One region of the Arthrobacter sp. Y3221087 genome, then DNA from elsewhere that is predicted to be linked to it. Evidence: riboswitches for the same ligand, from Rfam matches in the RefSeq annotation. Region 1 holds a riboswitch; each other region holds the start of a gene.
What was found. A riboswitch is a leader RNA that binds a small molecule or an ion and turns the genes downstream of it on or off. The one in region 1 is predicted to bind S-adenosylmethionine.

Region 2: linked by a shared signal. The riboswitch ahead of AC5RUO_RS06430 (aminotransferase class V-fold PLP-dependent enzyme) and the one ahead of AC5RUO_RS10965 (bifunctional o-acetylhomoserine/o-acetylserine sulfhydrylase) in region 1 are both predicted to bind S-adenosylmethionine.
Region 3: linked by a shared signal. The riboswitch ahead of AC5RUO_RS18385 (DUF1737 domain-containing protein) and the one ahead of AC5RUO_RS10965 (bifunctional o-acetylhomoserine/o-acetylserine sulfhydrylase) in region 1 are both predicted to bind S-adenosylmethionine.

What each region holds. Positions count from the first base shown of each region.
Region 1 covers NZ_JBNHFE010000002.1:289,309-298,775, reverse strand. The annotation lists gene mmsB (3-hydroxyisobutyrate dehydrogenase) at 1-242, opposite strand, end outside; gene AC5RUO_RS10985 (LysR family transcriptional regulator) at 383-1,282, shown strand; gene AC5RUO_RS10980 (alcohol dehydrogenase catalytic domain-containing protein) at 1,306-2,424, opposite strand; gene AC5RUO_RS10975 (MFS transporter) at 2,523-3,905, opposite strand; gene metX (homoserine O-acetyltransferase MetX) at 4,105-5,220, opposite strand; SAM riboswitch class IV at 5,233-5,349, opposite strand; gene AC5RUO_RS10965 (bifunctional o-acetylhomoserine/o-acetylserine sulfhydrylase) at 5,471-6,796, opposite strand; SAM riboswitch class IV at 6,839-6,955, opposite strand; gene AC5RUO_RS10960 (VOC family protein) at 7,117-7,755, shown strand; gene AC5RUO_RS10955 (HNH endonuclease signature motif containing protein) at 8,038-9,467, shown strand, end outside.
Region 2 covers NZ_JBNHFE010000001.1:1,347,907-1,357,373, forward strand. The annotation lists gene AC5RUO_RS06410 (fluoride efflux transporter FluC) at 1-303, opposite strand, end outside; gene AC5RUO_RS06415 (fluoride efflux transporter FluC) at 300-728, opposite strand; gene AC5RUO_RS06420 (metal-dependent transcriptional regulator) at 730-1,443, opposite strand; gene AC5RUO_RS06425 (class I SAM-dependent methyltransferase) at 1,487-2,245, opposite strand; gene AC5RUO_RS06430 (aminotransferase class V-fold PLP-dependent enzyme) at 2,309-3,727, opposite strand; SAM riboswitch class IV at 3,766-3,879, opposite strand; gene hisN (histidinol-phosphatase) at 4,041-4,853, opposite strand; gene rsgA (ribosome small subunit-dependent GTPase A) at 4,902-6,017, opposite strand; gene aroA (3-phosphoshikimate 1-carboxyvinyltransferase) at 6,020-7,399, opposite strand; gene AC5RUO_RS06450 (DoxX family protein) at 7,406-7,954, opposite strand; gene AC5RUO_RS06455 (sigma-70 family RNA polymerase sigma factor) at 8,249-9,013, shown strand; gene rsrA (mycothiol system anti-sigma-R factor) at 9,010-9,270, shown strand; gene AC5RUO_RS06465 (50S ribosomal protein bL37) at 9,372-9,446, opposite strand.
Region 3 covers NZ_JBNHFE010000009.1:43,522-52,988, reverse strand. The annotation lists gene AC5RUO_RS18420 (energy-coupling factor transporter transmembrane component T family protein) at 1-17, shown strand, start outside; gene AC5RUO_RS18415 (glycoside hydrolase family 25 domain-containing protein) at 14-847, opposite strand; gene AC5RUO_RS18410 (UDP-N-acetylglucosamine 1-carboxyvinyltransferase) at 1,048-2,571, shown strand; gene AC5RUO_RS18405 (glutamate--cysteine ligase 2) at 2,639-3,868, shown strand; gene AC5RUO_RS18400 (DUF1905 domain-containing protein) at 3,918-4,241, shown strand; gene AC5RUO_RS18395 (O-succinylhomoserine sulfhydrylase) at 4,238-5,446, opposite strand; gene AC5RUO_RS18390 (rhodanese-like domain-containing protein) at 5,447-5,857, opposite strand; gene AC5RUO_RS18385 (DUF1737 domain-containing protein) at 5,854-6,126, opposite strand; SAM riboswitch class IV at 6,140-6,254, opposite strand; gene opgC (OpgC domain-containing protein) at 6,490-8,964, shown strand; gene AC5RUO_RS18375 (hypothetical protein) at 9,071-9,325, opposite strand.

The DNA of each region.
Region 1 (9,467 bases):
ACTCCTTCCGGGCCCAGGTACACGGCCCTGGCATGCTCGCCCTTGGGGAGCATGGTGAAGACGGCGTCGGCTCCCTCCACTGCTTCGGCAATGCTGCCGGCGGGCTTGACCCCGCCGGCCTCCGCGGCGGCAAGGGCTGCGGGGTTGAGGTCGAAGCCGCGCACCTCATGTCCGGCCTTGGCCAGGTTCACGGACATGGACCCGCCCATGTTCCCCAGTCCAATCCATCCGATTACTGCCATCGCCCAGGCTCCTTTGCTCTGCGGCCGGCCGCCATGGCCGGACCGCCCAGTGACAACGGTTACATGCTGTTAGAGTGCAATCAAGGGGAAAAATCACAGACAGTATGTGCACTGATGCACATTGACGGAAGGTTGCACCAGTGGCCCGGCTTCCCAGCCCAGACGACCTGCTGATTCTCCTGACCGTGGCACGGCTGGGACGGTTCAACGCCGTCGCCGAGAGCCTGGGAACCACGCACACCACCATTTCCCGCCGCATCCTGGCATTGGACCGGCAACTGGGCGGCAGGACGCTGGAACGCAGCCCGCAGGGCTGGGAGCTGACCGAGCTTGGCGCCTCCGCAGTGGCGGCCGCCGAGGCCATCGAGGAAACGCTGGGCTCGCTTGCCGGCACCATCGGCCAGGAACGCGATGCCCTGTCCGGCATGGTCCGGATCAGCACGTCGGACGGTTTCGGCGCCGAATTCGTGGCTCCGGCGCTGGTACGCCTCCAGCAGCGCCATCCCCTTCTGAATATCGAGATGCTCAGCGCAACCCGCAAGGTCAGCCGCAACCGGTCCGGAGTTGACCTGGAAGTGGTGGTGGGCGGAACCGACGTCAACAATGCCCAGACGATTTTCCTTACCAACTACTACCTCCGGCTTTACGCCAGCGCCGCCTATGCAGCCCAGCGCGGACTGCCGGAAACGCCCGACGGCGTGGGGCAGCACGGCTTCGTGTCGTACGTCGAATCCGCCCTCCAGGTGGCGGAACTCGGCCACCGGTCCTCGCAGCTGCCCACGCCGAAATCCAGCTTCCAGGCCACGAGCATCTTCGCCCAGGTGGAGGCTGTACGCAGGGGCGCGGGCATCGGGCTGCTTCCCAACTTCATGGTGGCCCGCGACCCCGGTTTCATCCCCGTCCTTCCGCACGATTTCGAGCGCCAGCTTCCCATCTGGGCAGTGGCGCGGCCGGAGTCGATGCGGTCCGGGCGCGTCCAGGCGGTCATAGCCGCGCTCAAGGAAGAAGTGGCGGCCCGGCAGGACCTGCTGGCCGCCTGAGTCCTGCCGCGGGCGGCAAGCATTCAGGGGCGGAACAGCCGGCGGACCACCTTCCCGGCCGCCAGGGCGTCCAGGCCCTCATTGATCTCGGCGAGCGGGCGCGTGTCCGAATGCAGCAGTTCCACCGGCAGCCGGCCGTCCCGCCAGTAGCCGAGATAGCGGGGGATGTCCCGGCCGGGGACGGCGTCGCCCATGTACGAGCCGAGCAGCCGCTTGCCCGCACCCGCAAACTGGAGCGCCGGGACGGCCAGTTCCGCGGACGGATGCGGCAGGCCCACCGAAACCACGGCGCCGCCCCTGGTCACCAGCTCAAGGCAGGAGGCGATGACACGGGCGGAACCCACTGCCTCCACGGCAACATCCACGCCGTCACCGGCGGCATCTGCAATCAGCCTTGCAGCGTCCTCTGGGGTACCGGCAGCGCTGGCACCACAGTCCAGGGCCAGCTGGTGCTTGTCCCTGTTTGGATCAATGGCGACGATCGAACCCGCACCGGCGATGCGGGCTGCCATGACTGCCGACAGGCCGACGGCGCCGAGGCCAAACACGGCTACCGACTCCCCGCCGTCGACCTTTGCCGTATTGAAGACCGCGCCCATGCCCGTCAGCACCGCGCAGCCGAACATCGCGGCAACCGTGTCCGGGACGTCGTCGTCGATCACCACGACCGATTCGCGCGCAACCACCGCGTAGTCTGCGAAAGCCGACACGCCAAGGTGGTGGTTGATGCGCTCCCCTGACCGGGTCCGCAGCACGGCCTCACCGTGCAGGAGGTCGCCGGACCCGTTGGCTTCGGCGGCACGGTGACACAGGGCGGGCCGGCCTGCCCGGCAGGCGCGGCAGTCCCCGCAGCTTGGAACGAAGACCAGCACCACGTGGTCGCCCTCGGAGACACCGGTGACTCCGCTGCCCACCGAGGCCACCCTGCCCACCGCCTCATGCCCCAGCGCCATCGGGAGGGGCCGGACGCGCGAACCGTCCACCACGGAGAGGTCGGAGTGGCACAGGCTCGAATACTTGATGGAAATTCCCAGCTCGCCTGCCCGTGGTTCGGGCCGTTCCAGCTCCTCCACCGTCAGGGGGCGTGCGTCGGAGTACCTGGTTCCCGCGGGAACGGTGTTGTAAAGGACAGCGGCTCGCATGAGGGTTCCTTGGTGTGGTTGGGGTGGTGGTCATGCGGCTGCCCGGACCCGGAATCCGGGCCCGGGCAGCTGCCTTACCTGTGGTGCCTGGCTGCGTGCTACTTCTTGCTGGCAGCCAGGAGGTCTGCGGTGCCCTTGGCATCCGCGGCGTCGACGTCATGCAGTGAGATGCCCCTGGTCTCCTTGAGGAAGAGCACGGACACCGCCGTCACGATGCAGGCGGCCAGGAGGTAGAGGGCCACCGGAAGGGATGAATTGAAGTTGCCCAGCAGGGCGGTGGCGATGATCGGCGCCAGCGAGCCGGCAACGATCGAGGTCACTTGGTAGCCCAGGGACACGCCGGAGTAGCGCATCCGGGTGGGGAACATCTCGGCCATGATGGACGGCTGGCCCGCGTACATCAACGCGTGGAAGAGCAGCCCGATGGTGATGGCGGCCAGGATGACCATGTCATTGGCTGTGTCCATCATGGGGAAGGCGAAGAAGCCCCAGGTTCCGCCGAGGATGGCGCCCGCCATGTAGACGGGCCGCCGCCCGAAGGCGTCGGAGAGCTTGCCGACCAGCGGGACGGCGCAGAAGTGGATGAAGTGCGCCACCAGCAGCAGGAGCAGGATCCGTGAAGTGTCCGTCTGGACAACCACCTTCAGGTACGTGATGGAGAACGTGACCACCAGGTAGTAGAGGATGTTTTCGGCGAACCGGAGCCCCATGGCGGTGAAGACGCCGCGGGGGTAGCGGCGGAAGACTTCGGCAACACCGTAGCCCTTCTTTTCCGCGGTGACTTCCTTCCGGGCTTCGATGAAGATCGGAGCGTCCTGGACCTTGGTGCGGATGTAGTAGCCGATGATGACGATGACGGCGGACAGCCAGAACGCCACGCGCCAGCCCCAGCCGAGGAAGGCTTCCTGGGACAGTGTCGAGGACAGGGTGAACAGTACGCCCGTGGCCAGCAGGTTGCCCATTGGAACAGCAGACTGCGGCCAGCTGGACCAGAACCCGCGGGACTGGTTGGGGCTGTGCTCTGCCACCAGCAGCACGGCGCCGCCCCACTCACCGCCGACAGCGAAGCCCTGCACGAAGCGCAGGAACACCAGGAGGGCGGGAGCCCAGTAGCCGATCTGGGCGAAGGTGGGCAGGCAGCCCATGAGGAAGGTGGCCACACCCACCAGGATGATGCTCAGCTGCAGGAGCTGCTTGCGGCCGAACTTGTCACCGAAATGGCCAAAGACGATGCCGCCGATGGGGCGGGCCACGAAGCCTACGGCGTAGGTGACGAATGCGGCAATGATGCCGTCCAGTTCCGTGCCTGAGTTGGGGAAGAACGTTTTGCCGAACACCAGTGTGGCGGCAGATGCGTAGAGGAAGAACTCGTACCATTCGACCACCGTGCCGGCCATCGAGGCCGTGACGACTTTCTTCAGCCCTGAGGCCTTAACATCGGTTTCCTCGAGCCGCCGTGTGGCGGAGTGTTCCGTACTCATGAGTGAACTCCTTTGGCGTCTCCGTCGACACCACAATGGGGATCGGACAGCGGTTTTGTGGTGAGCACCACAAAACTGCAGGTTCACACGAGTATTGTCTGGTGACGCGCTGAGCTCAACGCCGAATACTGCAGGAAGCATCTGCAAAAATGCACATCCAGCACTGCGGCCCGGTGGGAACCCCGGGCTCGGCAGGGGTTCAAGGCAGGAGGTGCTCGCGGAGCTGGTCCCCGAGCTGCCCGATTTCCGTCAGGAAGCCGTCGTGGCCGATCGGCGCTTGGATCAGATGCACGTCCACGTCCCCGGGCAGTGCGCGCGCCAGCTCCCGCGACTGGGACGGGAAGTAGAGCCGGTCCGAATCGACTGCAGCAATGAAGAACCGGGCTTCGGAACGGGCCAGCGCTTCGGCCAGCGTTCCGCGTTCCCTGCAGACATCGTGGCTCATCAGCGCCTCGGTGATGGCGATGTAGCTGTTGGCGTCGAAGCGCTGGACCAGCTTGTTGCCCTGGTGGTCCAGGTAGCTCTCCACCTGGTAGCGGCCGCGGCCCGACAGGCAGTCAGCCTGCAGCGGTGATTCCGGGGCCTGGGGCTCCCGGCCGAACCTGCCCTCCAGCTCGGCGGCGGAGCGGTAGGTGATGTGCGCGATGCGCCGCGCCAAGGCCAGGCCTTCCTCGGGGAACGGGCCGCCGTAGTAGTCGCCGCCGTTGAAGTTGGGGTCCTGGCGAATGGCAAGGGTCTGTGCCTGGGCAAACGCGATTTGCTCTGCCGTGCTGGCGGCGCCCACGGAAATCACGGCGCAGCGCTGCACCCGCTCCGGGTAGGTGATGGCCCATTCCAAGGCGCGGGCACCGCCCAGGGAACCCCCTAGGACTGCGTACCAACTGCCGATGCCGAGCTGGTCTGCCAGCCGGGCTTCGGCCACGGTGCTGTCCCGCAATGTCACCAGGGGGAAGCGGGAACCCCAGGGTGTCCCGTCCGGGGCGGGCGACGACGGCCCGGTGGACCCGTAGCAGCCGCCCACAATGTTGATGGACACCACGAAGAACCGGTCCGTGTCCACGGGGGCACCGGGGCCGGCAAGCTGTTCCCACCAGCCGGGTTCGTCGCTGTCGCCGCGGGTGACATGGGTGCTGCCGGTCAGGGCGTGCTCGATGAGGATGGCATTGCTGCCGTCCGCGTTGAGCGTGCCCCACGTTTCGTAGGCGAGCGTGACGTCCGGCAGGTAGCCGCCGGCTTCCAGTTCCAGGCCCCCGATGGAGGCGTAGCGGACAATTCCGTGCTCGGGAACGGTGGTAGGGGTGACGGTAACCGTCATGGCAAGACCTCTTCTACGCGCTTGCCCACCGGCGGAATGACCGGCAGGCCAGGTCTTCACCCGGGGCACCCCACCGCGGAAGGAGGGTTGCCGGCCAGCAAGCCGGGGCTGTCACTGGCACTCATGACCTGGTTCGAGTGTACGAAACACCACCCGGCCCGGGCCAAGAGTGTGACTGGTTGTGACTTCCCCGGCTTTGCGCACGCGGGCCCGCCACCCGCCGTCGGGCCCTGCTCCCCGGACCGTCCGCTCAGGCGCCCTGCGCCTCCTTGGCGGCACGGAACCCGGCTTCAAGGTCGGCGAGGATATCGTCGATATGCTCCAGGCCCACTGACAGGCGGACCAGTCCCGGGGCGACGCCGGCCGCCGCCTGCTGCTCCGGTGACAGCTGGCTGTGGGTGGTCGACGCCGGGTGGATGACCAGCGAGCGGACGTCCCCGATGTTGGCCACGTGCGAGTGCAGCTCCAGTGCGTCCACGAAGCGCTTGCCCGCCTCGGCACCGCCGGCCAGGTTGAAGGCGACAATGGCGCCGGTGCCCCTGGGCCCGTACTTGCGGCCGCGCTCGTACCAGGGGCTGGAAGGCAGCCCGGCGTAGGCGACGGATTCGACGTCGTCCCTTGCTTCCAGCCACCGCGCCACCTGCCCGGCGTTGGCCACATGGCGCTCCACGCGCAGGCTCAGGGTCTCCAGGCCCTGCGAAATCAGGAAGGCGTTGAAAGGCGAAACGGCGGAACCGAGGTCCCGCAGGAGCTGGACCCGGGCCTTGAGGATGTAGGACAGGTTGGCCCCCAGCGCCCCGCCCTCGCCCAGGTCGCGGCCGTATACCAGCCCGTTGTAGGTCGGGTCCGGGGTGTTGAAGCCGGGGAAGCGGTCGGGGTCCTTGCTGAAGTCGAACTTGCCTGAATCGACGATGACGCCGGCGATCGCGGCGCCGTGGCCGCCCAGGTACTTGGTGGCCGAGTGGACCACGATGTCCGCGCCCCATTCCAGCGGCCGGATCAGGTATGGCGTGGACAGCGTGTTGTCCACGATCAGGGGCACGCCGGCCTCGTGGGCGGTGCGGGAGACGCCCTCGATGTCCAGCACGTCCTGCCGCGGGTTGGACACCACTTCGGCAAAGAAGAGCTTGGTGTTGGGCTGGACCGCCTCGCGCCAGTGGTCCAGGTTGTCCGGGTCCGCCACGAAGGTCACCGAGATGCCGAACTTCTTCAGGGTGTGGGCGAACAGGTTGTAGGTGCCGCCGTAGAGGCTGGGGCTGGCCACGATGTGGTCGCCGGCCTCGGCGATGTTCAGGACGGCGAATGTTTCTGCCGCCTGCCCCGAGCTGAGGAGGAGCGCGGCCAGGCCTCCTTCAAGGCTCGCAATCCTCTGCTCAACGGCATCCTGGGTGGGGTTGCCGATGCGCGTGTAGATCGGGGCGAGCTCGGCGAGGGCGAAGCGGTTGGCAGCGCTCTCGGCGCTGGGAAAGACGAAGGAGGTGGTCTGGTAGATGGGCAGGGCGCGGGCGCCGGTGGCAGCATCCGGTTCCTGGCCGGCGTGGATCTGGCGGGTTTCGAAGGACCATCCGTTGGACATTCAAGGCTCCTTTGATTGGGCCCGGCATGCTGGAAGCACCACGGGCCGCGCTTGCCACCCGGCCTTATTGCCGGACGGCCAGGTCCTCACCCGGGGCACCCCGCCGCGGATGGAGGGTTGCCGGCCAGCGAGCCGGGGCTGTTGCTGGCACTCATGACCTGAGCCCAGTGTAGGAATGTGGCGGGCCGGGCGAACAGCATTGTGACGAACATGGTCCCGTGTTCCTACCATGGAGCAGGTTTCGAGGGTGCTGAAATCGGAAAATCCCAGTAAGGGTATCCTTAGCTGAGAGCCCGATCACAAAGTGCCAAGATGATGGCATGCGCATGGATCACGTCTCTTACGCCTGTGAACACGATGGCCTCGCGGCCACCACCGAACGTATTTCTTCTGCCCTCGGCGTTGAGGCAGTGAAGGGCGGGGTACACCCGCGGTTCGGTACCCGGAATATGATCATCCCGCTCGCGGGACACAAATACCTTGAGGTCGTGGAGGTCCTGGACCACCCTGCGTCGGACAAGGCTCCCTTCGGACAGGCCGTCCGGGCCCGCTCCGCGGCCGGCGGCGGCTGGATGGGCTGGTGTGTCGAAGTTGACGACCTTGCTCCGTTCGAGGCACGCCTGGGACGGGCTGCCGTCAACGGCAACCGCAAGTTTCCCGACGGCCGCGAGCTGGTGTGGAAGCAGATTGGAATCCTGGGCCTCATCGCCGATCCCCAGGTGCCCTACATGCTGAAGTGGGAGGGCGATCCGTCGCTCCACCCGTCCAACGCCTACGAGAGCAACATCAAGATGAGCTGCCTGACCATCGCAGGCTCGGCCTCCCGGGTCACCGAATGGCTGGGCGAACCGGTGGAAAAGCCGCTGGAGGATGTTGCAGTTGAGTGGGTCGCCCCGCATGGTACGCCCGGCATCCTCTCAGTCACCTTCGAAACCCAAAACGGAGCGGTCACCATCTGACCTTCCTTTGACAGACTTCGGCCGCCATCAGGATGTGACAACGGCGTCACCTCCCGATGGCGGCCGAAGTTGCTTAGCCGCGGGTCTTTTTCAGGGCTTGGATCTCTCGGAGCAACCGGTCAAAATGTCGGCGCCTCCCCCGATGATGTTCCTATGGGATTCAGAACGGGCACGGATGGAGACTTAGCGGGAGCAGTGCTGCCTTCTGTCACCGCCCGGACTTCCGCCGCTCCTGTCGCAACGCCCGGCCGGAATGTCGGTGCCTCCGGTGATGATTCTTGTATGGGAAATGGCGCGGTCGTAGCAGCACCGATGGAGAGTGTTTATGCCACGACGGCTGCCATCAACGCGCTGTTCCTCCTTGACGCCCGTCTGCAAGATCCCGAGAACTCCGGCACGGGCACGGATGTACTCCAACGTGCCTACGAGATCCGGCTGGACCGCCTGGCTTTGATAGCAAAGCTTGAGGCGCAGGTCGCCGCCCTCAAGGCCCGCGACGCCGCCCAGTCCCTCGACCTGCAGCAGGCAATGACCCCACCCGACGCCTCCGCGCACGACCGCACCTACGCGGAAATATCAGCGGTGGAAGAGATCGCCGGGATCCTGACCATCAGCGCCGGGGCCGCAGGGGCGTTCATCACCCAGGCCCGGCGGGTCTGCTCCCTCCCCTCCGTCTACGGGAATCTGTCTTCGGGGGCGTTGTTCTGGCAGGGCGCCAAGATCATCGCTGACGAAACAGAGGCCCTGCACCATACCGCCGCCGTGGCCCTCGCGGACCACTTCCTGGACCCGGACGCACCCAACCCGGCCCGGGGCTGCCCCGCCACCGCCCTCGTACCGTCCCGGCTCCGCGCCAGGGTCCGCGCCTGGCGCGAACGCCACCACCCCGACTCCATCGAAAAACGCCACGCCAAATCCGTGGCCGACCGGCGGGTCGAGTTCCACCGGGACCGTGACGGCAGGGCCTGGATCTCCGCCTACCTCCCCGCCGGCTCCGCGACTGCAATCTGGAACAAAAACACCGTCACCGCCCGCGGCCTCCAAGGACCCAACGAAACCCGGACCCTGCCCCAAATCAAGGCCGACGAGTTCGCCCGGCGCCTCCTCGCCCCCGCCCACGCCATAACTACCACCACAGACGCCGTCGCCGGCAGCGGGCGCGGCAGGACCATCCCGGCCGGGGGTGGGGAAGGAGCAAGTCCCTCTGAGCCTGGTGGGACCGGTGAGCTGATCCCGAACAATCTCATTGGGCTTGCCACACTTCTCGGGTCCGACGAGCCCGCCGCCGACCTCGGCATCCCGGACGACGCTGCCGTACACTCCGGGGACTGTCTGATGCCCGATGCCGATGACGAAGTCACCAGCACCAGCACGTTTGACCTCAACCCGGCCGTCGGAAAGGTTCCGGCACCGCGGGCGGATGTGCTTGTCACTGTCCCGGCGTTGGCGCTCTTCGGCGTGACAGATGAACCGGCCAGCCTGGACGGGTACGGCCCGATCCCGGCGTCGATGGCCCGCAAACTCGTCGCCGACGGAGCCGACTCGTTCTACCGTGTCCTCGTCGACCCCGCCGACGGAACACCCTTGGAAATCGGCCGCACCAGCTACCGGCTCACCAGAGCCATGCGGCAGGCCCTCCGCCTCCGCGACGGCAAATGCACCTTCCCCGGCTGTAACAACCATTCGCTCGACAACGAAGCAGACCACCTCCA
Region 2 (9,467 bases), on a different contig from region 1:
GAGCCGTACGGTGGCCGTGGTCCAGGAACTGAAGGTGGTCAACCCGCCCGCCAGGCCGGCGGACAGCCCGGCCTCCCATTCAGGACCCAGGCCAAGCCCCGGTGCCGCTCCGTGGGACAACCCGATGATGAAGCACCCCGCCACATTCACCAGCAACGTGGCCCACGGCCAGTGCAGTTTTTGGTTTCCGCTGCCGGTCCGGATGCTGCGGGTGGAGCTGTGGTGTGCGAACCAGCTGTCCACGGCAAAGCGCAGGAGTGCCCCTATCACGCCGAAGACGCCCACCAGGACGGCGCCGATCATTGCCGGCCGCCGGGAACAGCGTCCACTGGTTGTAGGCTGAGCCGCTTGCCCAGCCGCCACCCCGCTCCTGCGGCAGCCAGGCCCAGAAGCAGCGACACTGCCAGATAGGCGATCCACACCGGGTGTTGGCCCGCCCGGGCCAGCTGGTCTACGGCGAACACCACGGCGGAGAACGTGGTGAAGGAGCCAAGCAGTCCGGGTCCCAGTCCGGCGCGAAGCCAGAACGCAGTCCGCGGCCGGGCCATCCAGGCAGTGGTCAGCGCGGCCAGGACAAAGCTGCCGGCAACGTTGATGCACAGTGTTGCCCACGGCACCGACGCGGACTGCTCGGGGAACGCCAGCGTCAGGCCGTACCGGAGTTCGCTGCCAACCAGGCCGCCGACGGCAACAGCCAGCCATGCCCGCCAGACGGGCGCCGGTCCCACGTCAGCTGTCTCCCAGCAGGCAGCCTGGATGGGGATGGTCGCTGTGGACCCAGAGGGCTGAGGTGATCTCGTCCGCCAGGTCATAATCCCTGGTCCGCCCGGAGTTCCGGATCCGCACCATCAGGGCACCGCCGAACGGCCGGCGTCCCACCACCTCTACCTCGGCGTCAAGGTCGATCTCCTCGGCGGACAGATAGCGGAGCAGGTCCGGGTTATCGTCGCTGATCCGCGTGATCCTGCCGGTGTGGCCCTTATCCAGCTCGCCCATCAGATGCGCCCTGGGCATCAGCACCTTGCCGTCCGCCGTGGGAATAGGATCCCCGTGCGGGTCCCGGCTGGGATCGCCGAGCTTCGCGGCGACGCGCTCAATGAAAGTGTCTGACACTGCGTGCTCGAGCAGTTCGGCCTCGTCGTGGACCTCATCCCAGCTGTATCCAAGCTGCTGGACCAGGTAGGTTTCGATCAGCCGGTGGCGCCGCACCATGGACAAGGCAAGCCGCAGTCCCGCGTCCGTAAGGGTAATGGCGCTGTACGGCTTGTGGTCAACAAGGCCCTGGTCCTTGAGCTTGCGGACCATTTCCGACACCGACGAATTGGCCACGCCCAGCCTTTGGGCCAGCTGCGAGGACGTGATGGGCTTGTCCTGCCATTCGGTGAAAGAGTAGATGACCTTGACGTAGTCCTCGATGGAGGAGGAGGGCGCGCTGGTCTTCACAGAACCAAGCCTACCGGGTGGCCAGGGAGCGCGGCGGGACCGCTCATACTTTGACGGCCCGCCACGACAACGTCAGGTACGGCAGCCCGATGTCCTCGTCCGGGGCATGTCCCAGGTGCTCATGCAGGTACCAGTCAAGGTTGGCGAGGACCTTGGCCCGGGTGGCATCACCTGCCCGGAGGTAATAGCTGCGCGATTTGGTCAGATCGATCAGGTCCTCGGTGCTGACGGTGTCCTGCCAGTGCGTCACGTGGCTTTCCAGCTTGCCGAATTCCGGGCCCATCACCGGCCGGTGGCCGGGCTTGTAGACGTCCCCGGCGTGCATGATCCGTGAGAGCCGGTGCACCCAGGGGACGGTGGTGTCCAGTTGGTTCCAGACAAGCCCGAGTGTGCCGTGCGGACGCAGGACGCGTGCCAGTTCGGTGCTCGCGGCGAGGGGATCGCACCAGTGCCAGGCCTGGGCAACGGTGACGACGTCGAAGGCGGACGACGGCAGGGCGGTGGCCTCAGCGGTTCCCAGGACCGCGGTGGCGCCGGGATAGTGTGCCTTCAGCTGGTCCAGCATGTCGGCGGAGGGGTCGACGGCGGTGACGGCCAGTCCGCGTTCCAACAGGAGTTCAGTAAACTTGCCGGTCCCTGCCCCGGCGTCAAGCGCATCCCTGGCGCCCGCGGGGATGAGCCAATCGGCAGAGTCAGCGGGATAACCGGGCCGGACCCGCTGGTAGTGCCTGCCGCCCTGCTGGAAGCTCTTGCCCAGCTCCCGGCGCCGCCCGTGATCCAGCTTTGGGCCACCCCGAACCACGTGCGGCCTCCTTCAGTCAATGCCCTGCGGTACCTTCCGAATTTACCGCATCTGCCGGATGGGTCAGTCGTCGGTGCAGGGAGCAGCGCCGGCGGTGCCCGGCGTGTTCGGGGCCCAGTGCGGGTAGGTGCGGGTGTCATTGGCGGGAACCCACCGCCCTGCGTCCACCACGTAGTCCCAGCCGAGCCCGTCGCGGCGCAGCTTGGCGATGCCGGCCAGGAGCCGCTGGGCATCCTCCAGCCGGGAACCGACGCCGAAGCTGGCGCGGAGCGAACCCGAAGGCAGGCCCAGCCGCTTCAGCAGGGGATGTGCGCAGAAGCGTCCGTCACGCAGGCCCACGCCGTGCTCGGCCGACAGGTAAGCAGCCACGAGGCCGGCGTCGTAGCCCTCAACCGAGAAGTTGACCACGCCGATGGTATCGGTGTCCGGGTTGGTGTCCTTGAAGATCTGGTGCACCGTGACGCCGTCGATCTCCTGGAGGCCCTCCACCAGGAAGGAACGGATGGCGGATTCGTGGGCGTGCCAGCGTTCCTGGTCCAGGCCCGCGATGACCTGGGTGGCCTTGGCCAGGGTGGCGGCACCCAGGACGTTGGGGGAGCCGCCCTCGTGCCGGGCCGGGCCGGAGGCCCAGCTGACGCCGTCGAGCCTGGCCTCCTTGACCGCGCCGCCGCCGGCGAGGTGCGGGGTTCCGGCGTCGAGCCAGTCCGGCCGACCCACCAGGACGCCTGCGCCGAAGGGCGCGTACAGCTTGTGGCCGGAGAAGGCGACGTAATCGACGTCGTCCGCGCTGATGTTGATGCGGCGGTGCGGCGCCAGCTGGGCCGCGTCCACCACAATGCGGGCCCCGTGCTGGTGGGCCAGGGCGGCAAGGGCGCGGACCGGGAGGATTTCGCCGGTGACGTTGGAGGCGCCGGTGATGGCCAGCAGGCTGACGCCGCCCTGTTCCAGCTCGGCGCGGACGGCGTCGATGGTTCCCGCGATGGTGTCGGCGGCAACAATGCTGCGGTGGGGAACGCCCTGCCACGGCAGCAGGTTGGCGTGGTGCTCAATGTCCAGGTACAGGACGTCGCCGGCGGACTGGCCGTCGTTGAGGGGCAGGCAGCCGGCCAGCAGGTTGAGCGAGTCCGTGGTGTTCCGCGTGAAGATGACGGAGTCGTTCGGGCGGCCGCCCACAAAGTCGCGGACGATGCTGCGGGCGTTTTCGTAGACCGAGGTGCTGATTTGGGACGCGTAGCCGGCACCGCGGTGGACACTCGCATAGAAAGGCAGGATCTCGTTGAGGTAGGCGGACACCACCGAGAGGGCGGGGGCGGAGGCGCCATAGTCAAGGTTGGCGTAGCGGATGTGGCCGCCGGAAATCAGCGGTGCCTGGATTTCCGCGCCGGTGACGGCGGCGAGCGGCCGGCCGGCCAGTGACTGGCGTTCGTCAAACACGGAATCAGCGGTGATGGCGGCGTTGGGGGAGACGGTGGCTGTTGTCACAGAGACCTCACTTCAAAACAGGACTCCGCTAGCAAGGGAATCCGCGCTTGCCGCATCCGCTCCGGACCGGCCTGGTCGTCACCCGGGGCACCCCACCGCGAATGGAGGGTTGCCGGCCAGCAAACCGGGGTTTTGCGCTGGCACTCGTGACCTGGTTAAGAGCGTAGAACATGGGGCGGCCAGGATTGAAGCCGGCGCAATTGTTAAGGCCTTTGTTACGTGGGAATGGAAAACAGGCTTTTCGGCGAAGAAGACGACGGCGGACACCTCCTTCTGGAGGTATCCGCCGTCTTTTGTTCGGTTGCAGGGGGCTTCAGAGTAGGTCGTCCAGGCCCGGGTTCAGCCGCTGCAGCACTTCGGAGTGCAGGATCGAATTGGTGGCCAGGGCGTTACCGCCGAACGGGCCGTCCTCACCCTCCAAAGAGGTGAAGCGTCCGCCGGCCTCCACTACGATCGGCACCAGGGCCGCCATGTCGTAAAGGTTCAGTTCCGGCTCGCACGCGATGTCCACCGAGCCCTCGGCCACCATGCAGTAGGACCAGAAATCACCGTAGGCGCGGGTCCGCCATACCGATTCGGTAAGGCCCAGGAACTCGTCCAGGTTTCCCCGTTCCTTCCACCCGGAGAGGCTTGAATAGGACAGCGAGGCGTCGGACAGGCTGGAAACGTTGGAGACCCGGAGCCGGGTGGCTGCGGCAAGCGAACGCCCCATGTAGGCGCCCATGCCCTTGGCGGCCCACCAGCGCTTGCCCAGGGCGGGGGCGCTCACGACGCCGACAACCGGCTCGCCCTCGTCCACGAGGGCGATCAGGGTGGCCCACACGGGGACGCCACGGACGAAGTTCTTGGTTCCGTCGATGGGGTCGATGATCCAGCGGCGCGAACCGTGGCCGGTACTGCCGAACTCCTCACCGAGCACTGCGTCCCGCGGGCGGGAGCGGGAGAGCTGGCCGCGGATGGCTTCCTCGGCGGCCTTGTCCGCGTCGGTGACCGGCGTCAGGTCGGGCTTGGTCTCCACATGGAGGTCCAGTGCCTTGAAGCGGCTCATGGTCTGGTCGTCCACGGAGTCGGCCAGGACATGGGCCAGGCGCAGGTCATCGTTGTAGCTCGAAGCGGGTTGGATCATGGTTCCAAACTACCGTCTGCAGGCTGTTCTGCTGGGAGATCGGCTTTGTCAGTTGACGCTGCCGAGCTCCTTTGCCTCCTGAGCTTCCTCCCGTGGATCCGCTCCGAGCAACCGGCGCAAGGACGCCAGCCGAGCCTCTCCGGTCGGGCCCGCGTGACCTTCCGCCACCCAAGCATCCAGGCCGCAGTTAACGGCAGTTGCCGTGTGCTTGCAGCCGCGTTCGCAGGCGTCGGTGCCGGGGGAGAGGTCCGGGAAGGACCGCAGGATCCGGTCCGGGTCCACATGCGCCAGGCCAAAGGAGCGGATGCCGGGGGTGTCGATGATCCAGCTGCCCGGCGGTGCGTCAACCAGCCGCAGGGCCAGTGCTGACGATGACGTGTGCCGGCCCCTGCCGGTGACCGCGTTGACGCCGCCGGTGGCACGTTCGGCTCCCGTGAGCGCGTTGACCATTGTTGACTTGCCGACGCCGGAGTGTCCCAGCATGACGGTGACCTTGCCGTCCAGGTAGGACCGCAGCGCGGCAACAGCGGCGCTGTCCAGCCGGGCGGACAGGCCGTCGTCCGAGCGGGCATCGATGCCGGACGCCGCAAGATCGGCGGTCCGGCTGATGATCACGGGAAGGTCGAGGTGAGTGTAGTTGGACAGGAGCTCCGCCGGATCCTTGACGTCCGCCTTGGTGACCAGCAGGATCGGGTCGATGCCGGCGTCGTAGGCCGCGACGAGCGCGCGGTCGATGAAGCCTGTGCGGGGTTCCGGGTTGGCGGCGGCCACCACGATCACCAGCTGGTCGGCGTTGGCCACCACGGCCCGCTCCACTGGGTCAGTATCGTCAGCGCTGCGCCGCAGGAGCGTCTTCCGGTCCTGGATCCTGACCAGCCGGGCCAGGGTATGAGGGTCGCCGGAAACGTCCCCCACGAGGGAAACGAAGTCGCCCGCCACAACGGGGGAGCGGCGGAGTTCGCGGGCCCGGGCGGCGATAACTGTACGCTCGTCAGCGGAGTCCTCGCCCACCACGGCGGTGTACCGCCCCCGGTCAACGGTGATGATCCGCCCGGTCACGGCGTCGTCGTGGCTGGGGCGGTCCTTGGTGCGGGGCCTGGACCCCTTCTTGTTGGGCCGGATCCGGACATCCGATTCGTCCCAGGAATCAGTACGCCTTGCCACCGCTAACCTTCCGCCCCGGTGCGGGCCTCCTGCTGCGGGGCACCGCCCTGGGCGAGCATGTCCGCCCAGAGCCGGGGAAAGTCGGGCATGGTCTTTGCCGTGGTGGCGATGTCCTCCACCTGCACTCCTTCCACCGCGAGGCCCAGGATTGCCCCTGCAGTGGCCATGCGGTGGTCGGCGTAGCTATGCACGACGCCGGCGTGCAGCGGGGCAGGGCGGATCACTAGGCCGTCGCTGGTTTCCTCGGCGTCGCCGCCCAGGCGGTTTATTTCCGTAACCAGCGCGGCGAGCCGGTCCGTTTCATGCCCGCGCAGGTGGGCTATCCCGGTGAGCCGGGACGGCCCCGACGCAAGGGCGCACAGGGCCGCTACCGTAGGTGCCAGTTCGCTGGTGTCGGCGAAGTGGGCACCCTTGATTTCGGGGCCGCCCGTGACCGTGAGGACGCCGTCCTCAAGTGTCACTGTCGCGCCCATCTCGGTGAGGATGCTGCGCCACAGGTCACCCACCTGCTGCGTCTGCTCCGGCCAGCCGGGAATCCGGACGGTCCCGCCTGAAGCCAGCGCCGCCGCGAGGAAGGGGCCGGCGTTGGACAGGTCCTGCTCGATCCGCTGGTCGAAAGCGCGGATGGGGCCAGGTGAGACAACCCAGTGGTTGGGCACCGAGTCATCCACCTGGACCCCGGCGCCGCGGAGGACCGCAACTGTCATGTTGATGTGGTCCAGGCTGGGCACTGGTTTGCCCACGTGCTCAAGATGCAGGCCCTCGGTGAACCGCGCCCCCACCAGCAGCAGCGCGGAGACGAACTGGGAGGACGCGCTGGCATCGATCACCAGGTGCCCGCCGCGGACCTCCCCGCTGCCTTCCACCACGAACGGAAGCGACGACGGCGTGCCCCCATCCTCAGCGGATACCGCAACCCCCAGCGCCCTCAGCGCCTCGATAATGGTCCCCATCGGACGCTTGCGAGCGTGCGGGTCGCCGTCGAACACGCTGGCACCGTTGCGCAGCGCCGCGAGCGGCGGAACGAAACGCATGACCGTGCCGGCGAGGCCGCAGTCAATCCTGGTGAGCGGCTGCGCCGCATCCTGCCCCAGCGGGACCACTTCGAGGTCCGGCCCGAACGCGCCATCGCCCGGCACTTCCGTGATGGTGGCACCGAGCTGGCGGAGCGCCTCGACCATCAGGGCGGAGTCGCGGGAGTGCAGGGGTGCACGCAGGCGTGACGGTCCGTCGGCCAGCGCGGCGAGGACGAGGTACCTGTTGGTCAGGGACTTCGAACCGGGAACCGTGAGAGTGGCGTTAACGGGCCGCGAAGCGAACGGTGCGGGCCAGTGGGGGACAGGAGCTCCGGAATCGTCCCGGGTGGCGGCTGCAGCGGTCATTCGTGCTTATGCCCCCGTGGCCTGTTCAACGGCGCGCCGGACGGCTTTGTCCGCCTTGGCCAGCTTCTTGTTGGTGGTCCTCCGGGCGTCCGAGGCGAGGTGCGAGGCACCCTTGCGGGCATCGGCCGCCAGGTGCTCGGCGCGCCAGGCCAGGCCCGGCTTGCCGGCCGTGTCCACGGAGGCGAGCAGTGCCCCGCCGCTTAGGGACAGGTTCTTCAGCAGCTGGTTGCGGCGCGTTTCGCGGCCCTCCTTGCTGCTGATGTCCGCGCTGCGCCACTCCACGAAGGTATTCAGCAGGGAGATGACGGTGAGCAGGGTGGCCGAGAGCCTGGAGAACTTGCCCAGCCCGAAGAGTACGCCGGCGCCCACCTGGGTCCCGCCGATCACACGGGCCAGCATTTTCTCGTCCGCCTGGAACGGCAGGGACGCCGCAGCCTTGCGGAGCAGGGGGGAGAGCTGCTGCGCCGTGTCGTCGGTGTTCTTGAGCTTATCCACTCCGGCAAGGACAAAGCTGGAGGCCAGCATGGGGCGGGCGAGCGTGCGTACAAAGGGCATGGATTTCCTCCTGGATGGACGAACCGCGTCTTCGGCGGGGAGTCCGTTCTAGTCTTGCACTTTTGGGGAATATTTGCCTGCGACCGGGGGTTATGGCAAAGGCGGGTCGGCAAGGGCGGCCGCTATTCGAATCATGAAATTGATGTTCCACGACATACAGAGCGGAGCTGGGCCTTGAGGCAGGTGTTGGACGGAGTGGAAGCAGTGGGCCCGTTGGCTGTTGGCCTGGTGGATGAGGATGCCTCCGGGTATGGCTCGCCGCGCGCGCGGAGCCTGACAGTAGACTTGAAGGCAATGAGCACCCTGGATCCGGCCGTCTCGGCCATGTATGAGGCTTCGAACAGCGACGTGAAGGGCACGCCCGGTGCGGCGCCCGTCTCCGCATCGGCTGGTGCCCCCGAACCAGGGGCCGACACCACGGAAACGCTGGTGGACGTCTCGACGGAAACCCCTGAACAGCGGCGCGTCCGCTTCGAGCGTGATGCCATGCAGTACGTGGACCAGCTGTATTCGGCGGCGATGCGGATGGCCCGGAATCCCTCGGATGCCGAAGACCTCGTCCAGGAGGCCTATACGAAGGCCTTTTCGGCATTCCATCAGTACAAGCCGGGAACCAACCTCAAGGCGTGGTTGTACCGCATCCTGACCAATACGTACATCAACCTGTACCGCAAGCGGCAGCGCGAACCGCTCCAGTCCAATTCGGACACGATCGAGGACTGGCAGTTGGCGCGGGCCGAATCACACACCTCCAGCGGGCTCCGTTCCGCTGAGGCAGAGGCGCTGGACCACCTCCCGGATTCCGACGTCAAGCGCGCGCTCCAGGACATTCCGGAAGAATTCCGCCTTGCGGTGTACTTCGCGGACGTCGAAGGCTTCGCGTACAAGGAAATCTCAGACATCATGAACACGCCCATCGGCACGGTGATGTCCCGGCTCCACCGCGGCCGGCGAATGTTGCGGGACATGCTGGCGGAATACGCCGCCGAGCGCGGATTCAAATCGGCCGCGGATGCACAGGACACGGCTGCAAGCACACAACAGGAGAGCAGGAAATGAGCGACTGCCAGGGATTGGGCGATTGCGACGACACCCGGATGCAACGCATCTACGAATACCTCGATGGTGCGTTGACCCGTGAAGACATCACGGAGATCAAGAACCACCTGGATGACTGCCCGGAGTGCACGGAGCAGTACGACCTCGAGTGCGTCATCCGGAACATGGTCAAACGCTCCTGCACCGAAGCTGCACCGGACAACCTGAAGAACGCCATCCTGGACCGGATCCACTCCATCCGCACGGTGGAGGCATAGGGCCCATACGCACGCCCGGACAGCTGCAGTAGAAACAAAGGACCCCGGAAGCCGATTGGCTTCCGGGGTCCTTTGCTTGAACCGTAGTCCCTGGCATTTGCCTAGGTGTTGGGGCGCTTCCCGTGGTTCGCGCCGCCACGCTTACGGTCACGACGCTTGCGTGCACGCTTGCTCATAGCTGGCCTCCTTACTGTCGG
Region 3 (9,467 bases), on a different contig from region 1:
TGTGGCTGGGAAGCTAGGGTTCCGGCGTGCAGGCATGGTTGTAGTCGAAGCCCCGCGCCACGAACTGGGTCAGGACCACGGTACCCCCACCCGTCAGCGGTGCGTTTAGGCACGCGCCGGCCGCCCGGTACGCGCTGCGGGCGCCGGCCAGCCAGCTCGGCAATCGGTACAGGTTGCTGGTGTTGCTGACGTTGCCAACGATCCGGCCCCACTGCAGGGACGTGGAGTAGATGCCCACTCCCTTGACGTTGATGCTGTGGAAGAAGTCCGTCATGCCCTCCAGGACGGCGCGGTTGGCGTCCTTGTCGCCGGACCAGCTGTTTTCGGTCTCCACGTCGAGCCACCAGACATAGTCGGCGGGATTAGTGATTCCCCGGATGTAGGCGTCGTCGTAGGCCTTCGCCCAGCCGTACATGTAGGCGCAGGCCTTGCCGTAGTCGCCCTCCCTGCAGGGGCCGTAGGGGTTGTGGACCTGCCGCCCGATGGGGTATTCGTCGCTGTCCGGCCACCAGGAGCCGGAGCTTCCCGGGTTCGCGGTATTGACATACAGCGACACCGCTGGCTGGCCAGGCAGGCCGGGGGAAGCGGCTGCCCACTCAAGTTGTTCGTCCAGGCAGGGGTTGGTGGTGTTCGCCAACCCGTTGTTGACGCCGACGATCCCGAAAGCCTGCCCCTTAGGCAGATCCTTGTTGCACTGCGGCCATGACACGTCGTTGCCGAGCAGGGACTGGCCGCCCTCGCCCGGGGAGGGCGCCGCGGAAGCAGGACCCGCTACGGCCAGCAGGACGGCTGCCGCCAGCAGCCAGGCAAGCCTGAACGGGAACGGGCGGGCATGGTGCCGGAGCATTGCGCCTTTCCTTGATGCCGGGGAAGGAACGTTACTTCCAGTCTCCCGCCGGGGTGCCGACGGAACAAGCAGCTGATGCTCAAGAATGGAGGTTGTTTCCATCAAGGTTTCTATCGCATAAAGCGGGTAGGGTTTGGCCTGGGAGGGGCGTTACGCGGCTGTGATGACGCCGAATAACTCATTTATGATATATTTCTGGCATGACGCAGGAAACCACTGAGCACGTTGCCGCCATGCTGAGGGATGCCCGGACCGAGAAGGGCTGGACCCAGGGCCAGCTGGCTGCCGAGCTGGGAACCAGCCAGAGCGCAGTGGCCCGGATGGAGCAGGGAAAGCAAAACCTGAGCCTGAAGATGATCCAGCGCCTGGAAAGCATCTTCGACCGGAGCATCGTCAACGTGGGCAAGCCGCAGATGACGCACCTGCGCGTGGAGGGCGGGCGGACCCTCTCCGGCGCCGTCGACGTCAACAGCAGCAAGAACGCCGGCGTCGCCCTGCTCTGCGCCAGCCTGATCAACCGCGGCACCACCGTGCTCCGCCGCCTGGCCCGGATTGAGGAAGTCAACCGGATCGTGGAGGTCCTAACCAGCATCGGTGTGGAGTGCACGTGGCTGAACGATACCGACCTGCGGCTCCGCCGGCCGGCCGTCCTGGACCTTGAGGCCATGGACGTGGATGCCGCGCGCCGGACCCGCAGCGTCATCATGCTGCTGGGTCCGCTGCTGGATGAGACGGAGGAATACCGGCTTCCGTATGCCGGGGGTTGCGATCTGGGGACCCGCACGGTTGAGCCGCACATGCAGGCCCTGCGCCAGTTCGGGCTTTCGGTGGAGGCCACGGCGGGCTTCTACGCCATCCAGGCGCCGCCGGCGGATGCCCAGGACCGTTCCTTCGTCCTCACCGAGCGCGGCGATACCGTCACCGAAAATGCCATCATGGCCGCCGCGCACCGCGAGGGAACCACGGTCATCCGCAACGCCAGCCCCAACTACATGGTCCAGGACCTCTGCTTCTACCTGCAGATGCTTGGCGTGACCATCGACGGCGTGGGAACCACTACCCTCAGCATCACGGGCAAGCCCGTTATCAATGCGGACATCGAGTACTTCCCCTCGGAGGACCCCATTGAGGCCATGAGCCTCATCACCGCCGGCATCGTCACAAATTCCGAGGTCACAGTCCGCCGCGTGCCCATCGAGTTCATGGAGATTGAGCTTGCCACGCTGGGCCAGATGGGGCAGCAACTGGAAATTTCAGGCGAGTACATGGCGCGCAACGGCCGGACCCGCCTGGTGGACGTCACCACCAAGCCGTCGGAGCTGCATGCACCCGAAGACAAAATCCACCCCATGCCGTTCCCCGGCCTCAACATCGACAATCTGCCGTTCTTCGCCGTGATAGCAGCCAATGCGACAGGCCAGACCATGATCCACGACTGGGTCTACGAAAACCGTGCCATCTACCTGACGGAGCTGAACCGGCTGGGGGCCCAGGTGCAGCTGTTGGATCCGCACCGCATCTATGTCAACGGGCCCACCAAGTGGCGCGCGGCCGAAGTCGGGTGCCCGCCGGCACTGCGGCCGGCAGCGTGCCTGCTGCTGGCCATGCTCGCGGCCCGCGGGGTGTCCGAACTGCGGAACATCTACGTCATCGAGCGCGGGTATGAGGACCTGGCGGAGCGGCTGAACACCATCGGCGCCAAGGTGGAGTACTTCCAGGATTGAGCATTAATGCTTCGTCATGAACGGCAGGGCCGCTTCAAATACGTTCCCGCTGCCGCAGAATGTCAATATGCGTACATTCGGCGTGGAGGAAGAGCTGCTGATTGTTGATCCGGAGACCGGGGAGCCGCTGGCGCTGGCCGACGCGCTTCTGTCCGGCCGCCGGGTGGCTGCCGACGATTCCGCCCAGGATCCGCGTGCGCTTGAGACCGAGGACAAAACGGTCTATGACGACGACGAGACGGGCCTGAGTGCCGAACTGAAGCTTGAGCAGATTGAGACCCAGACCCGGCCCTGCCTTGACTCCGGAAGCCTGTTGGACCAGATCAGGGCCGGACGGTTGCTCGCAGACCAGGCCGCGAAGAAACACAACGCCCGCGTCGCCGCGCTGGCCACCTCGCCGCTGGGCCTGAACAGCCACACCACTCCTGATCCGCGCTACGCCAGGATGCTGGAACGCTTCGGGCTGACCGCCCAGGAGCAGCTGACGTGCGGCTTCCATGTCCACACCTTTGTGGAATCACCCGAAGAAGGCGTGGCGGTGCTTGACCGCATCCGCGACAAACTGGCCGTGCTGACGGCGCTCAGCGCCAACTCGCCGTTCTGGAACGGGCTGGAGACCGGTTTTGAAAGCTACCGGACCCAGGCGTGGAACCGCTGGCCGACGGCGGGGCCGGCGGGCATCTACGGCACCTACGCCGCCTACCGCCGGCTGGTCACCAGGCTGCTGGACACGGGCGTGATGCTGGACGAAGGGATGATCTATTTCGACGCCCGGCTGTCCCGCAACCATCCCACCGTGGAGGTGCGGGTGGCCGACGTCTGCCTGCGGGCCGAGGATGCGGCCCTCCTCGCGGTCCTGGTCCGTGCCCTAGTGGAGACCGCCGGCCGGGAGTGGCGGGAAGGCGTGGAACCTGTACCGGTCCCGACTGTCCTGCTGAGGATGGCTTCCTGGCAGGCCAGCAGCGGGGGCCTCGGTGGGGAGCTGCTGGACTTTGGAAGCTTCCGGCCGGCCCCCGCGCCCGAGGTAGTGCGCTCCCTGGTGGAGTACCTCGCGCCGGTGCTGGAGGAACAGGGTGAGCTCGACCTGGCGCGGCAAGGCGTGGAAGCGATCATCGCCCGCGGCACAGGGGCAGCCGAGCAGCGCCGGGTCCGTGACCGGTTGCTGTCTGGGCCATCGACCAAGGACATGGGCTTCGGCGCCGTGGTGCGGCATGCGGTGAACGTCACCATGCGCGGCGACTTGGACCTCTCGGAAGTCGATGCCGTTCCAGACCTGCTGCGGGTGCGGCAGGCCTAGCCCGTTGGTAACCGTGGCGCTAAGGAAGGCCACGTGCCATACTCGGCGCGTGGCGCCGTCGTACTCTTTTCATGCCGAGCTTTGGCTCTATCCCGGCGAAGCCGGCTGGCACTTCCTCACCCTGCCGCCGGAGGTGGCGGACGACATTGCAGAGCAAAGTGAGGCGAGCAACAAGGCCTTCGGCTCGGTCAAGGTCGCGGTGGAAATTAGCGGCCACCGCTGGCTGACGTCCATCTTTCCGGACAGCAAAATGGGCTCGTACCTGCTTCCCGTCAAGAAAGCTGTACGGGAAAAGGCGCGCATCAAGGCGGGCGATAGCGTGGACGTCCGGCTGGAGCTCCAGCCGGACAATGCCTCGCCGGGAGAAAGCTAGATCTGCTTCAGGGCCTGTTCGAGGTCGCGGATCAGGTCGTCGGCGTCCTCGAGCCCAACGGACAGGCGCACCACGCCGTCGCTGAGGCCGATGGCAGCCCGTCCCTCCGGCCCCATCGCACGGTGCGTGGTGGTGGCGGGGTGCGTGATCAGGGATTTCGAATCGCCCAGGTTGTTGGAGATATCGATGATCCGCAGCCCGTCCAGCAGCGCGAAAGCGGCTTCCTTGCCCGAGCGGCCGCCGGACGGAGCGAGCTCCAGGGTGAGCACCGTGCCGCCGGCGCGCATCTGCCTGGCGGCAAGTTCGTACTGCGGGTGCGACTTCAGCAGCGGGTACTTCACCCAGCTCACGGCAGGCTGCTGCTCCAGCCATTCGGCGAGCCGGAGGGCGGTGGCGGAGGAGTGGTTGACACGCAGCGCCATGGTCTCCAGGCCCTTGGTCAACACCCACGCGTTGAACGGCGACAGCGACGGGCCGGTGTGGCGCATCAGCTGCTTGACCGGACCCTCGATGTACTCCTTGGTGCCCAGGATGGCACCGCCCATCACCCGGCCCTGGCCGTCAATGTGCTTGGTGCCGGAGTAGACGATGACGTCCGCGCCCAGCTGGCCGCAGCGTTGGAGCAGGGGAGTGGCAAAGACGTTGTCGACGACGACGGTGGCCCCGGCAGCGTGCGCGAGTTCGCTGACCGCGGCGATGTCCACGATCTCCTGCATCGGGTTGGACGGGGACTCGAAGAAGACGGCGGTGGTGGGCTGGGACAGGGCGGCGCGCCACTGCTCCAGGTCCGGACCGTCCACAAAGACGGTCTCCACGCCCCACCGCGGCAGGATTTCATTGAGGATGACGAAGCAGGAACCAAAGAGCGAACGGGCGGCCACCACGCGGTCCCCGGCAGCGAGCAGGGCGCCCAGGGCGGTGAAGACTGCGGACATGCCGGACGCGGTGGCAAAGCACGCCTCCGTTCCTTCGAGCAGCCGGAGCCGCTCCTGGAAGGTCGCCACGGAGGGGTTGCCGTACCGGGAGTAGACGAAGCGCTCATCCTCGCCGGTGAAGGCGCGTTCCGCAGCAGCGGCGGATTCGTAGACGAAACCCGAGTTCAGGAATACCGCTTCGGACGTTTCCTGGAAGTTGGTGCGGTCCAGCCCGCCGCGGACGGCCTGGGTGTCGGGGCTCCAGCCGGCGGCGTCGTTATTGAAGGTCACTTAGTTCTTTCCCAGGTTGGTCGGCAGGCCGCGGTTCTTCCAGCCATTGACGGTCCGTTCGCCGTAGCGGTCCGGGTCGCCTTCGAACCCCTCCAGGACGTTGTAGGAGGTGAAGCCGGCCTGCGTCGCGGCGATGGCGGCGGAGATGGAGCGCTGGCCGGAGCGGCAGATGAACACCAGCTCCGTGTTGGAATCCTCCGGCGCCTGCTGGCTCAGGTCCTTCAGGAAATCCGGGTTGGGAATGCCGCCGGGGAATGTCCACTGGATGAACAGTGGATCGTTGTCCGTGGCCTTGGTGTCCGGAATGCCGATGTGCGCCCATTCGCCCTCGGTGCGCACGTCCACCAGGATGGCGCCCTGCTCAAGCTTGGCCCAGGCTTCCTCCGGCGTCAGGTCTCCTGCGTAGCTCATGCGTGGCCCTCGCCGTCGAACTCGAGGTCCTCGTTGGCTGCTTCCAGGTCGTCAACAGCGGTGGCGACGGCGGCGTCCGCCGATGCGATGGCGGCCGGCAGGACCACGGCCTGGGCCACGATGACGCTGGTGCCGTTGAAGGCTGCCGCCGGGCTTCCGTGCAGGACGTAGCCTTCGGCGAGTGCGGTTGAGATCCGCTCACAGAATTCACGGTTGTCCGGGCCGCTGATGAGGCGGTAGGACAACTTTTCTTCGGGGGCGTCGGACACGACGGATCTCCTTCTCTCACGCTTGCAGCTCGAATCGGTCGATATGCCGAGTATTCACCTGAGGCACCCCGCCGCGGAAGGAGGGTTGCCGACCGGCCAGTCAGGGCTTGGCGCCGGTACTCATTACTCCCCAAAAACGTAACATCTGGCACCGGCTGCCGCATCGCCGTCGTCGTCATGTTGCGTAACTGAAGCGGAAACGCTGCCGAAGGCGGCGGCGCGGTGCCGTCACCGGTGAACGGCCGACGGCGGTATCACCGCAGGCGGGCGGGCCTTTCTTTCCCATCCCGGCGGGACGGCCCGATACAGTTCTTGGGGGCAGCGCCCCGCCATGAAAGATCAGCACTGGGGGTCCCCTTGAACATGCGAACAGCCGTGCCCTGCCGCCGCACCCGTCCGGCCCTGGCCCGCCGTCTTCGCGTGGCCTGGGCGTTCCTTGCCGTGCTTGCTGTTGCCTGTGTGGCTGCGGTCCTGCCGGCGGGGGCGGCCCGGGCAGCCGAACCCGCACCGGATGCGGGCAAGCCGCTGCTCGGCGTCGTCCTGGAATGGGGCGAGGACACCGCTGCAGGGTTTGCCGAGCGGCTGGGAGCGTCACCGGCTGTCTATGGACACGACATCGCTTTTCCCTACCGCTCCTCCGAGCAGAACGACATCAGGGGATTCCTTGAACAGTCCTCGCTCCAGGGCGCCCACGCCATGCTCACGGTCAAGCCCACGGTGCCGCTGGACCAGATAGACGCCACGGTTGCCGAGTCATTCGCCGGTGAAATCAGACGGCTTACCGCGCAGTTCCAGGGGGAGGTGCTGGTGCGGTTTGCCCCGGACATGAACGCCTCCTGGGTGGAGTGGGGCCAGCAGCCCGCCGAATACCGGAAGGCGTTCCAGGCTGTCTCCGCGGCATTTGAGGATTCCGACGACGGCCGGACGGTTATGGTCTGGGAGCCGTACCTGGGCAAGGACTACCCCTTTGACCGGAACCGGAACGCGCCGGCCCGCGGAAGCGACGGTTTCGCCTTGCTCGATACCAACGGCGACGGTGCCTGGGACGGGTCTGACAGCGCCTACGAACCGTACTATCCCGGTGATGATGCCGTGGACTGGGTTGGCCTGACGGCTTTCCATGACGACACCGCCGGTGGCGCCGCAGTCAATACCGTTCCGCGCGCCGGTGAGCTGGAGGACATGCTGACGGCCTCGGGCGGCGAAAACTTCTACGCCACCTATGCCGAGGAGCGGGCCAAGCCGTTCCTGCTGCAGACCGCCGCCTTCTACAGCCCCGCGTCCGGCGGCGCGTCCGAGGCTGAGATCAAGACCGGCTGGTGGGACCAGGTGGTGGGCACTGCCACGTCGGCAGAGTTTGGCAGGACGGCCGCGGTGGTCTGGGACGAGCGCACCAGCACCAGGGACACCGGCGTGGCCAGCATCGACTGGCTCCTGACCGGCAGCCCGGAGATCGCCCGGGCGGCGCTGGACCGGCTGGAGGCCTCGCCCTTGGTGACCGGTCCCGTCACGGAAGTGTCCACCGGCGGCAGCGACTATGTCCGGGCCAACACGCTGGCCGGGGCTGCCGCCTGGACAGTAGGGGCCGCGCTCGTCATCCTCCTGGTGGCCCTCTGGCAGATTCCGCGGCGCGTTCACGCCGCAACAGCTTGGGGTTACACGGACCCGTCCGGCAGGGATTCGCGCGTGGACCTGCTGCGCGGACTGGCCATCGTGTTTGTCGTGGTCAACCACCTGGGCATGACGTCCCTGTTCCAGCTCCTGACCCAGGAGGCGGTGGGCTTCGTTTCGGGTGCCGAACTGTTTGTCCTCTTCTCCGGTCTGGTGGTGGGGATGGTCTACGGGCCCCGGGTGAAAGACGATTTTGGAACCGTCGTGGACCTGACGTCCCGACGCGCCGGCAAGCTCTACCTGACTGCACTGATAGTCCTCGTGGGCGTCTTCCTGGCTTCCCTGCTGCCGGTTTTCCGTATCGACGCGTTAACCACCTTCGTGGACCAGGGGACCGGCGGGGCAGGGCACGACGGCGCCGGCCGGACCTACGACCTGTATGCAGGAATGGAGCAACTCTTCCAGTTCCCGGTGCCGGCCCAGGTTCTCCCCGCCATCCTGCTGCTGCAGTTCGGTCCGTGGCAGTTCAACGTGATGGGGCTGTACGTGGTGCTGCTGCTGGCCAGCCCCTTTATTCTTGCTGCCCTCAACCGGGGCAAGGCCGTGTGGGTGCTGGCCGGCACCCTGGCGGTCTACGCCGTCGGCGCCGCCACGCGCTTCCGGCTCCTGCCGTCGCAGTTCGAGGACTCGTTCCCGCTGCTCGTGTGGCAGGTGCTGTTCGTGCTCGGCCTGGTGGCCGGATTCCACCGGCGCAGTATTGTCGCCTGGCTTTCGGCGCGGACATGGGTGGTGGCCGCCTGCACGGCGCTTGCCTTCCTGCTGGCTTTCCTGTCCTGGGGGAACCCCTATCTTGCCAACGGCTTCGACGTCCGGCTGGCCATCGTCCCGGACACCCTGTACCGGACGGTCTACGACGCCCTCTTTGCACGGACCTACCTGGCACCCGGCCGGCTCCTCAACGTCCTGGTCCTGGTGGTCGCTGCCTACGCATTCCTCACCGCGTACTGGAAGCCGGTGCAGCGGGCTGTGGGCTGGTTCCTGATTCCGCTGGGCCGCGCGACGCTGTACGTGTTCATCATGCACGTGGTGCTGATTGCCGTGGTGGCGAACATCCCGGCCCTGCAGCAGGAGAACGTCCTGCTGAACACGGCTGCCTACGCCGCGGTGCTGGGGCTGCTGTGGGTAATGGTCCGGACGAAGTTCCTTTTCCGGATCATTCCTACTTAGGAGCCGGCACCGGGCACCGGCGGCTGTTCGCGACATAAAAAAGCGGCGGGAACCGCGGGCCCTTGCCCTTGGTTCACGCCGCCGTTGTGTCCTGGGCCTGGTTGTCCTAGACCAGGCCCGGGTAACTGGCCATGATGTAGTCGGTGGCCGCGGGGCCCTTCATTTGGAGGCCGGTGCGGTCTGGGCTGATCCTGTCGCGCATGGCAGCCCAGAAGCTGTCCTCCGGACTGAGTGCCTGCTGATTGATGAAGCACCAGCTGGTGTAAAGCCCGTACAGGCGGTCACGGTCCAGGCTGTGTTCGGAGGTTTGGTCGAGGTAGGTAGCTTCACGGAGAAAGATGTCGAACTGCGAATGTGCCATGACGGCTTCCCTTCGCTAAGTGCGGTGGCGCTGCCGTTCGGCTACAGCAACAGACCTCACATGCCGTGCACGGGGCAATGGAGTGGAACTGGGTCCTTCAAGAAAGGAGGACCCACGCGGGATGGAAGCCCATCTACAGTGT